Regions from separate parts of the Streptomyces sp. NBC_01264 genome, predicted to be linked through region 1. Evidence: riboswitches for the same ligand, from Rfam matches in the RefSeq annotation. Region 1 holds a riboswitch; the other holds the start of a gene.
The links. Region 1 has a riboswitch for S-adenosylmethionine ahead of OG435_RS13930 (aminotransferase class V-fold PLP-dependent enzyme). Riboswitches for the same ligand answer to the same signal wherever they lie in the genome.
Positions count from the first base shown of each region.

Region 2: it holds a riboswitch for S-adenosylmethionine, as region 1 does, so the genes downstream of both, thrC (threonine synthase) here and OG435_RS13930 (aminotransferase class V-fold PLP-dependent enzyme) in region 1, are expected to answer to the same signal.

Region 1 is NZ_JAPEOX010000001.1:3,042,690-3,047,156, reverse strand. Features, by position in the region: gene qcrB (cytochrome bc1 complex cytochrome b subunit) at 1-992, shown strand, start outside; gene trpD (anthranilate phosphoribosyltransferase) at 1,159-2,223, shown strand; SAM riboswitch class IV at 2,339-2,455, shown strand; gene OG435_RS13930 (aminotransferase class V-fold PLP-dependent enzyme) at 2,689-4,077, shown strand; gene OG435_RS13925 (ferredoxin) at 4,091-4,467, shown strand, end outside.
Region 2 is NZ_JAPEOX010000001.1:4,608,248-4,612,714, forward strand. Features, by position in the region: gene OG435_RS21305 (cold-shock protein) at 1-32, opposite strand, end outside; gene OG435_RS21310 (ubiquitin-like small modifier protein 1) at 461-739, opposite strand; gene thrC (threonine synthase) at 777-2,102, opposite strand; SAM riboswitch class I at 2,096-2,252, opposite strand; gene OG435_RS21320 (glucosyl-3-phosphoglycerate synthase) at 2,449-3,426, shown strand; gene OG435_RS21325 (hypothetical protein) at 3,667-4,467, shown strand, end outside.

The DNA.
Region 1 (4,467 bases):
ACTCGGTGCACATCCTGCTGCTGCCCGGCATCATGATGGGCCTGCTGGTGGCCCACCTGATCCTGGTCTTCTACCACAAGCACACCCAGTTCGCGGGCCCCGGCAAGACGGAGAAGAACGTCGTCGGCATGCCGCTGCTCCCGGTCTACATGGCCAAGGCCGGAGGCTTCTTCTTCCTGGTCTTCGGCGTCATCGCGCTGATCGCGGGCATCGCCTCGATCAACCCGATCTGGGCGCTCGGCCCGTACCGCCCGGACCACGTGTCCACCGGTGCGCAGCCCGACTGGTACATGGGCTTCTCCGAGGGCCTGATCCGTGCGATGCCCGGCTGGGAGATCAACCTCTGGGGCCACACCCTGGCCCTGGGCGTGTTCATTCCGTTCACGATCTTCCCGCTGGTCCTGGCCACCATCGCGGTCTACCCGTTCATCGAGTCCTGGGTCACCGGGGACAAGCGCGAGCACCACATCCTGGACCGCCCGCGCAACGCCCCGACGCGCACGGGCTTCGGTGTGGCATGGCTGACGTGGTACGTCATCCTGCTGATCGCCGGTGGAAACGACATGTTCGCGCAGTACTTCCACCTGTCGATCAACTCGATCACCTGGTTCGCCCGCATCGGGTTCTTCGTCGGTCCGGTCATCGCGTTCATCATCACCAAGCGGATCTGCCTCGGCCTCCAGCGCCGGGACCGGGACAAGGTGCTGCACGGTCGCGAGACCGGCATCATCAAGCGCCTGCCGCACGGTGAGTTCGTCGAGGTCCACGAGCCGCTCTCGCAGGGCAAGCTGCACGCGCTCACCTCGTACGACCAGTACGAGCCGGTCGAGATCGGCCCGACGGTCGACGAGAACGGTGTCGAGCGCAAGGTGAAGCCGCTGGAGAAGGTCCGCGCCAAGCTGAGCAAGGGCTACTACGGGGAGAACAACCAGATCCCCAAGCCCACGGTCGAGGAGTACAAGGAGATCCAGAGCGGCCACGGCCACCACTGATCTCCGGCTTGACAGCTTGAGGGACTGATTTCGGTCAGTCCTGGTGTCGCCACGGCGAGAGCCCCGTCCAGCGTCTGGACGGGGCTCTTTGCCGTCCCCGGGGCTGGATAGGCTGGGACCCTTCCCCTTTCGACGTGGAATCCTCGACGAGCAGCAGGAGCGGACCATGACCCTCGTGACCCCGGCAGGTGGCGACAGCGTGGCGGCCCGCGGTTGGCCGGGCGTTCTGGACGCACTGCTGTCCGGCCGGGACCTCGGCGCCGACGACACGGCCTGGGCCATGGACCGGATCATGCGGGGGGAGGCCACCGACGCCCAGATCGCCGGCTTCGCCGTCGCGCTGCGGGCCAAGGGGGAGACCGTGGCCGAGATCAACGGCCTGGTCCGCGCCATGTACGAACACGCCAACCTGATCGAGGTGCCGGGCCGGACGGTGGACATCGTCGGCACCGGCGGCGACGGGGCCAAGACGGTGAACATCTCCACGATGTCGGCGATCGTGGTGGCCGGTACGGGCGCCAAGGTGGTCAAGCACGGCAACCGGGCCGCCTCCTCCGCGAGCGGCTCCTCGGACGTCCTGGAGAAGCTGGGCGTCAACCTCGACCTCACCCCCGCACGGGTCGTGGAGGTCGCCGAGGAAGCCGGGATCACCTTCTGCTTCGCGGTCAAGTTCCACCCCGCGCTGCGGCATGTGGCGGCAGCCCGCCGGGAGCTCGGCATCCGCACCACCTTCAACTTCCTCGGCCCGCTGACCAACCCGGCGCGGGTCCGGGCGCAGGCCACCGGTGTGGCCGACGCGCGGGTGGCCCCGATCGTCGCGGGCGTCCTGGCGGAGCGGGGCTCCTCGGCGCTGGTCTTCCGCGGTGACGACGGGCTCGACGAGCTCACCACCACGGCGACCTCCCGGGTCTGGTGGGTCCGCGACGGAGAGGTCCGCGAGCAGGGCTTCGACCCGCGCGACATCGGCATCCCGCTGGTGGACGTCTCCGCGCTGGGAGGCGCGGACGCCTCGTACAACGCGGACGTGGCCCGGCGCCTGCTGGCCGGCGAGACCGGCCCGGTCCGCGATGCCGTGCTCCTGAATTCGGCGGCCGCCCTGGTGGCCCTGGACCCGGGTGCGGGCACCCTGGAGGAGCAGCTCGCCGCCGGTGTCGCACGGGCGGCGGAGTCGGTGGACTCGGGCGCGGCCCGCGAGGCGCTGGCCCGCTGGGTGGCGGCGAGCAACGCGTAGGGGAGCCTGAGCCGAGCCCTTCCGACGGGATCCGGCCAAGATCAAGCCACGACCCCGGTCCGCCATGTGGACCGGGGTCGTGCGTTCGGAAGGCCATGTGGCAGGATGCTCATCAGGTCACGAGTGACAGCGTTTAGGCCCCGGCTTGCTGTCCGGCAACCCTCCTTCCGTGGCGGGGTGCCCCGGGTGATGACCAGGTCGTAGGCAGTGAGGTCTACGGCAAGCGCGGATCCCTCGAACACCAGGGGTCCTGGTCTCTCGAGGAGCGTTTCCGTGAGCAAGCGAATGCGATAGGGCGAGTCCGCCCCTTCTTCACCCCTCGGACAGGGCCACTTCCGCGTACCCGCACATCCGCGTACGCCGGCCCGGAGCCCGAGGCACTCCCGTACCCCGAACGGCCGCAGCGCCATATCCGCGTACGGGCACACCGAAGCCATTCAGACCTGCCTGCCGGGAGATACCGCCATGTCCGCAACCCTGAACGCCACCGCCACCGCCACCGCTTCCGCCGCCGTGGACCCCGCCTGTGCCGAGCCGCTGGCCGTCCTCGGCCGCGAGGTCACCGTGCCGCTCGTCACCGGTGGCGAGGTCACCTACGCCGCTCTCGACTACGCGGCCAGCGCCCCCGCGCTGCAGCGGGTCTGGGACGACGTGGCCGCGTACGCCCCGTACTACGGCAGCGTCCACCGCGGGGCCGGGTACCTCTCGCAGCTCTCCACCGACCTGTTCGAGCAGAGCCGGTTCACGGTCGCCGAGTTCCTCGACTGCCGCCCCTCCGACCAGGTGGTCTTCACCCGGTCCACCACCGACTCCCTCAACCTGCTCGCCGCCGTCCTCCCGGCCGACTGCCAGGTCTTCGTCTTCGAGACCGAGCACCACGCCTCGCTGCTCCCCTGGACGAACGCGCAGGTCACCTACCTCAACGCCCCCCGCACCCCGGACGAGGCCGTCGCCACCCTGGAGCGGGCCCTGGCCGACCGCGACCCGTACGGCCCGGCCCTGGTCTGCGTGACCGGAGCCTCCAACGTCACCGGCGAGCTGTGGCCCGTCAAGGAACTCGCCGCCGCCGCGCACGCCCACGGCGCCCGGATCGTCCTGGACGCCGCCCAGCTCGCCCCGCACCACCCCGTCTCGGTCCAGGACCTCGACGTGGACTGGGTCGCCTTCTCCGGCCACAAGCTCTACGCGCCCTTCGGCTCGGGCGTGCTCGCCGGCCGCGCGGACTGGCTCCAGGAGGCGGACCCGTACCTCGCCGGCGGTGGGGCCTCCCGCAAGGTGGCCCGTCGCGAGGACGGCGGCGTGGACGTCGAGTGGCACACCACCGCGGCCCGCCACGAGGCCGGCTCCCCGAACGTCATCGGCGTCTACTCGATCGCCTCCGCCTGCAAGGCGCTGAACGAGGCCGGCTTCGAGAACCTCGTCGCCCGTGAGCAGCGCCTCATCACCAAGGTCCGCGAAGGCCTCGCCGAGGTCCCGGCGGTCCGCGTCCTGTCCCTCTTCGGCGACGACGCCCCGCGCGTCGGCGTCATCTCCTTCGTGGTGGACGGCTGGAACAGCTCGCACTTCGCGGCCGCACTCTCCGCCGAGTACGGCATCGGCGTCCGCGACGGCCTGTTCTGCGCCCACCCGCTGGTCCGCACCCTGCTCGGCAGCGAGCCGCAGGCCCAGGGCGAGTGCGGAGCCCCGGAGGCCGCCCCGGGGGAGCGGTCCCTGAACGCGATCCGCGTCAGCTTCGGCGCCGGCACCCCCGACGAGCACGTGGAGCGCTTCGTCCGCGCGGTCAAGGAGCTCGTCGCGGACGGCGCCAAGTGGCAGTACCGCACCGAAGAGGGCCGCTGCGTCCCGGCCGTCTGACAGGCTGCGGGGCATGACCTACTGGGATCCGATACCGACGCTTCGCGCCATGCCCGGTGAGCCGCTGCCCCTCTGGCGAGGCGCCCTCGTCGACAGGGACTGGTCCCTTCCGGCCCCCGACGGTTGGGAGCAGCGGGACTGGCGCAGCGTCCCGGGACCGCTGTACGCGGCGAACACGGACACCTGTCTCACGGGGAGGCAGTGCGCACCCGATCTCGTGATGTACGAGGACGAGTACGGCTCCGAGTTCCTCTACCGCCAGCCCCGCACCCAGGAGGAGGTCCACCGGTTCATCTGCGCCGCCGACTGCGAACCGTTCGGCGGGTACGGGGGAGACGGCGACCTGCACTGGACCCCGGAGCTGGTCCGCGACTGGTGGCGCGAGCGCGG
Region 2 (4,467 bases), 1.6 Mb from region 1:
GCGTTGAACCACTTGACGGTGCCCTGAGCCATGCCTAACTCCCCTATTACTGGCCCTTGCGCGGGACCGCACTTCGCGATCCCGGGTCAGAACTTGCGCCGGAACGCCTCGACCGGGGCTGAATGTATCCGCACGGCTGCTGTCTGCAACAGGTCATTCCGACGAGAATTCTGGACACGGCAAAAGATTGAAATAGGGTGAAAACCCGGAATATTCCTGGGCAACTCGGGCCGGACAAACCACACCAAGGGCCCATAGCGCACTTGCATGTTGACTCAATGTCAACCCTCCCGCGGCCCGCTCATATGCGGCGGGCAAGAACAGCGGAGGGGACTTCCCCAACTCTACCGCGCCCAACCCAGCAGAATTGCCCCCTCCGTTTGGTAACGGAGGGGGCAATTCAGTTACTGCGAGGTCTTACGAAGGCCGCACGACGGCCGTACGAGGGCTGCCGGAAGGTTCAGCAGCCGCCCGCGACGGCGGGGATGATCGAGATGCCGGCGCCGTCCGGGGTGGACGTCTGCAGTCCGCCCTCGAAGCGCACGTCGTCGTCGTTGACGTAGACGTTGACGAAGCGGCGCAGCTTGCCCTGGTCGTCCAGGACGCGCGCGGCGATGCCGGGGTGGTTGGCCTCCAGCGACTGGATGACCTCTTCGAGGGTCGCGCCCTCGGCGGCGACCTCGGCCTGGCCGCCGGTGTAGGTGCGCAGGATGGTGGGGATGCGGACGTTGACGCTCATGGCGCTACTGCCTTTCCGGTGTGCAGGGAGAAAGAGATCAGGCCAGGTTGGCGGCGCGGAACGCGTCCAGGCTGGGGCGGATGGTGGCGGTCTGGCCACCACCTTCGGCCACCGCCTCCAGGGTCTTGAGGCCGTCACCGGTGTTCAGGATCACGGTGGTCAGCGTGGGGTCGAGCTGCCCGTTCTCGACGAGCTTCTTCGTCACTCCGACGGTCACGCCGCCCGCGGTCTCGGCGAAGATGCCCTCGGTCTGGGCGAGGAGCTTGATGGCCTCGACGACCTGCTCGTCGTTGACGTCCTCGACGAACCCGCCGGTGCGGCGCGCGATGTCCAGGACGTACGGGCCGTCCGCCGGGTTGCCGATGGCCAGCGACTTGGCGATGGTGTTCGGCTTCTGCGGGCGCACCACCTCGTGACCGGCCTTGAAGGCGGTCGAGACGGGCGAGCAGCCCTCGGCCTGGGCACCGAAGATCTTGTACGGCTTGTCCTCGACGAGGCCGAGCTTGATCAGCTCCTGCAGACCCTTGTCGATCTTCGTGAGCTGCGAGCCGGACGCGATCGGGATGACGATCTGGTCGGGCAGCTGCCAGCCGAGCTGCTCGCAGATCTCGTATGCCAGGGTCTTGGAGCCCTCGCCGTAGTACGGGCGCAGGTTGACGTTGACGAAGCCCCAGCCCTCGCCCAGCGGGTCGCCGATGAGCTCGGAGCAGAAGCGGTTGACGTCGTCGTAGTTGCCCTCGATGCCGACCAGGTCGCCACCGTAGACACCGGCCATGACGACCTTGCCCTGCTCCAGGTCGTGCGGGATGAACACGCAGGAGCGGAAGCCGGCACGGGCGGCCGCGGCGCCGACGGCGCCGGCCAGGTTGCCGGTGGAGGAGCAGGACAGGGTGGTGAAGCCGAAGGCGCGGGCGGCCTCGACGGCGATGGCCACGACGCGGTCCTTGAAGGAGTGCGTCGGGTTGCCGGAGTCGTCCTTGACGTACAGCTTGCCGGTGACGCCGAGCTCCTTGGCCAGGTTGGCCGCGTCCACGAGCTTGGTGAAGCCGGGGTTCAGGCTCGGCTTGGAGGCCACGTCCGCCGGGACGGGCAGCAGCGGCGCGTAGCGCCAGATGTTGTTCGGGCCGGCCTCGATGGCGGCGCGCAGGGCTTCCGGGTCACCGAGGGGCAGCTCGTAGGCGACTTCGAGCGGTCCGAAGCACTCGGCGCAGGCGAAGATCGGGCCGAGCTCGAAGCGGGTACCGCACTCACGACAGGAAAGGCCGGTGGCGGGACCGAGATCGACAGAGGTGCTCGAAACAGTGGTTTCGGCAGAGGTTGCGACAGACTGTGCAGCCATGATGGCGAGGCCCTTTCTCCTCATCTTCCCCATGGCGCACTTCGCCATGAGACGGAATTGGCACCTTCCCTAGCCGGGGACCTCGCTGCGGCGCTGGAATGCGCGATCGCGAGACCGACTGGAGGGTTGCCGGGGCTTCAACGGGCCGTGTCCCTCTGCCCCTCTGGATGAGCGGTATGGCACCGGCACACGCGCTCTATGGCGCGCCGGTGCGTTTGTACGCGGGCCCCCCGGCATGCGGTGGGCCATCGCGTTGTTCAAGACTGTAACCGAAGGTCCGGGGGGTTGAGACAGCCGTCCGAACCGCGAGATGGATCACAATTCGGTCCAAACCAGTGAACGATCAGTGAAGAACCAGGGAGTGCTGAAGGTGCTGGAAGAGGTGGAGCGCTGGTTGGCAGACCGCTCCTGGTCCGCCGCCGACCGACCGCTCGGCCAGCTGCTTTCCGCCAAGCGGGCAGCGGGGAACACGGTGAGCGTGGTGTTGCCGGCGCTGAACGAGGAGGCGACGGTCGGCGCGATCGTCGAGGTGATCCGGCGCGATCTGATCGAGGGCCTGCCGGTGCCGCTGGTGGACGAGCTCGTCGTGATCGACTCGGGCTCCACGGACCGCACTGCGGAGGTCGCCGCCAAGGCCGGGGCCCGGGTGGTGCACCGCGACGAGGTCCTCCCGCGGATCCCGGCGCTCCCCGGCAAGGGCGAGGTGCTGTGGCGCTCGCTGCTGGCCACCACCGGGGACATCGTCTGCTTCGTGGACGCCGACCTGCGCGATTTCTCGGCCGCCTTCGTCTCGGGGATCGTCGGCCCGCTGCTGACCGATCCGGACGTGCGGTTCGTCAAGGCGATGTACGACCGCCCCCTGGGCCAGGAGTTTGAGGGCCTCTCCTCCGCCAAGGCCCACGGCCAGGGCGGCCGGGTCACGGAGCTGGTGGCCCGTCCCCTGCTCAACCTGCACTGGCCGCAGCTGGCCGGCTTCGTCCAGCCGCTGGGCGGCGAGTACGCCGTACGCCGCGAGCTGCTGGAGCGGCTGCCGTTCCCCGTGGGCTACGGGGTCGAGCTGGGGCTGCTGGTGGACGCGCTGCACACGGCCGGGCTGGACGCACTGGCCCAGGTGGACGTGGGCGTCCGGCTGCACCGCCACCAGGACGGCCAGGCCCTGGGCCGGATGGCCGCGGCGATCTACCGCACGGCGCAGGTCCGGCTCTCGCGCGGACACCTCGTACGCCCCGAGCTGACGCAGTTCGAGCGCGGCCCGGAGGGGTTCGTACCGCACACCTACGCGGTGGACACCGAGGAGCGGCCTCCGATGCGGGACATCGAGGAGTACGCGCGCCGTCGCGTGGCGTAACGTCCGATCCATCCCCTATCGGGCTAATTTCCCCCTCATGGGGTTCATACGTTTCAGACATGCCAGAACTGCCAGACATGTATCCAGACATGTCTGGGGATCCGCCCTCGCGGTGGCCGGCGGCGCGGCGCTGCTGCTCGGCTCGCTGAGCGGACCGGCCGCCGCGGAGGTGGTCTCCCCCTTCGAGAAGGCTACGACGAGGCGCTCTACGGGGACTTCGTCACGGTCGGCAACACGGTGATGGGGTGCCCCCAGGCACCGCCCGCCGAGGCCGCCGAGTGCGCCGAGTGCGCCGAGTGCGCCGAGGTCCAGCGCGGCGGGGGCACGAAGAACAACAACGACTTCGTCGCCCGCCCGGTGGACGCGGCCGGACTGGGGACCCCCACGGGCACCTCCGGCAGTGCCCGGCTCACCGTGCCCCCGGGCGCGCAGGTGGCGTACGCGCGGCTCTTCTGGGGCGGCAACAACGGCACCTACAAGCTCGGCTCGAACCTCATCAAGCGCTGCGACGTCTCCGGCGGGGACGCGGTCCCCGGTCCCGGCGAGCCGCTGACCACCCGCCCGGTCATCAAGGTCGGCTCGGCCGCCGCCCGCCCGGCGACCCTGTCGAACATGGTCGAGGACCCGCCGCGGACGGGCGGCCCGCACTACTACACGGGCGAGTCCGACGTCACCGCCGCCTTCGCGGACGTGGCCATCGGCTCCCCGGTGACCGTCGCCGTGGGCAACGTCTGGGCCCCGCGCGGGCGAGGCTGCGTGGCCGGCTGGTCCCTGACGGTCGTGTACGCGTACCCCGGACCGAACGAGCACGCGCCCGAACGGCGCAACGTCTACGTCTACGGCGGCCACGCGCTCCAGCGCTCGGCCGACCCCGACACCACGGTCCGTGTCAAGGGCTTCTACCGCACCGGCGACGGCCCGGTCCGGGCGAGCGCGACGGCGTACGAGGGCGACCGGAGCACCAAGGGCGACCAGTTCCGGGTGAACGGCGCGAACATCGCCGACCCCGCCAACGGGGCGACCGACAACTTCTTCACCAGC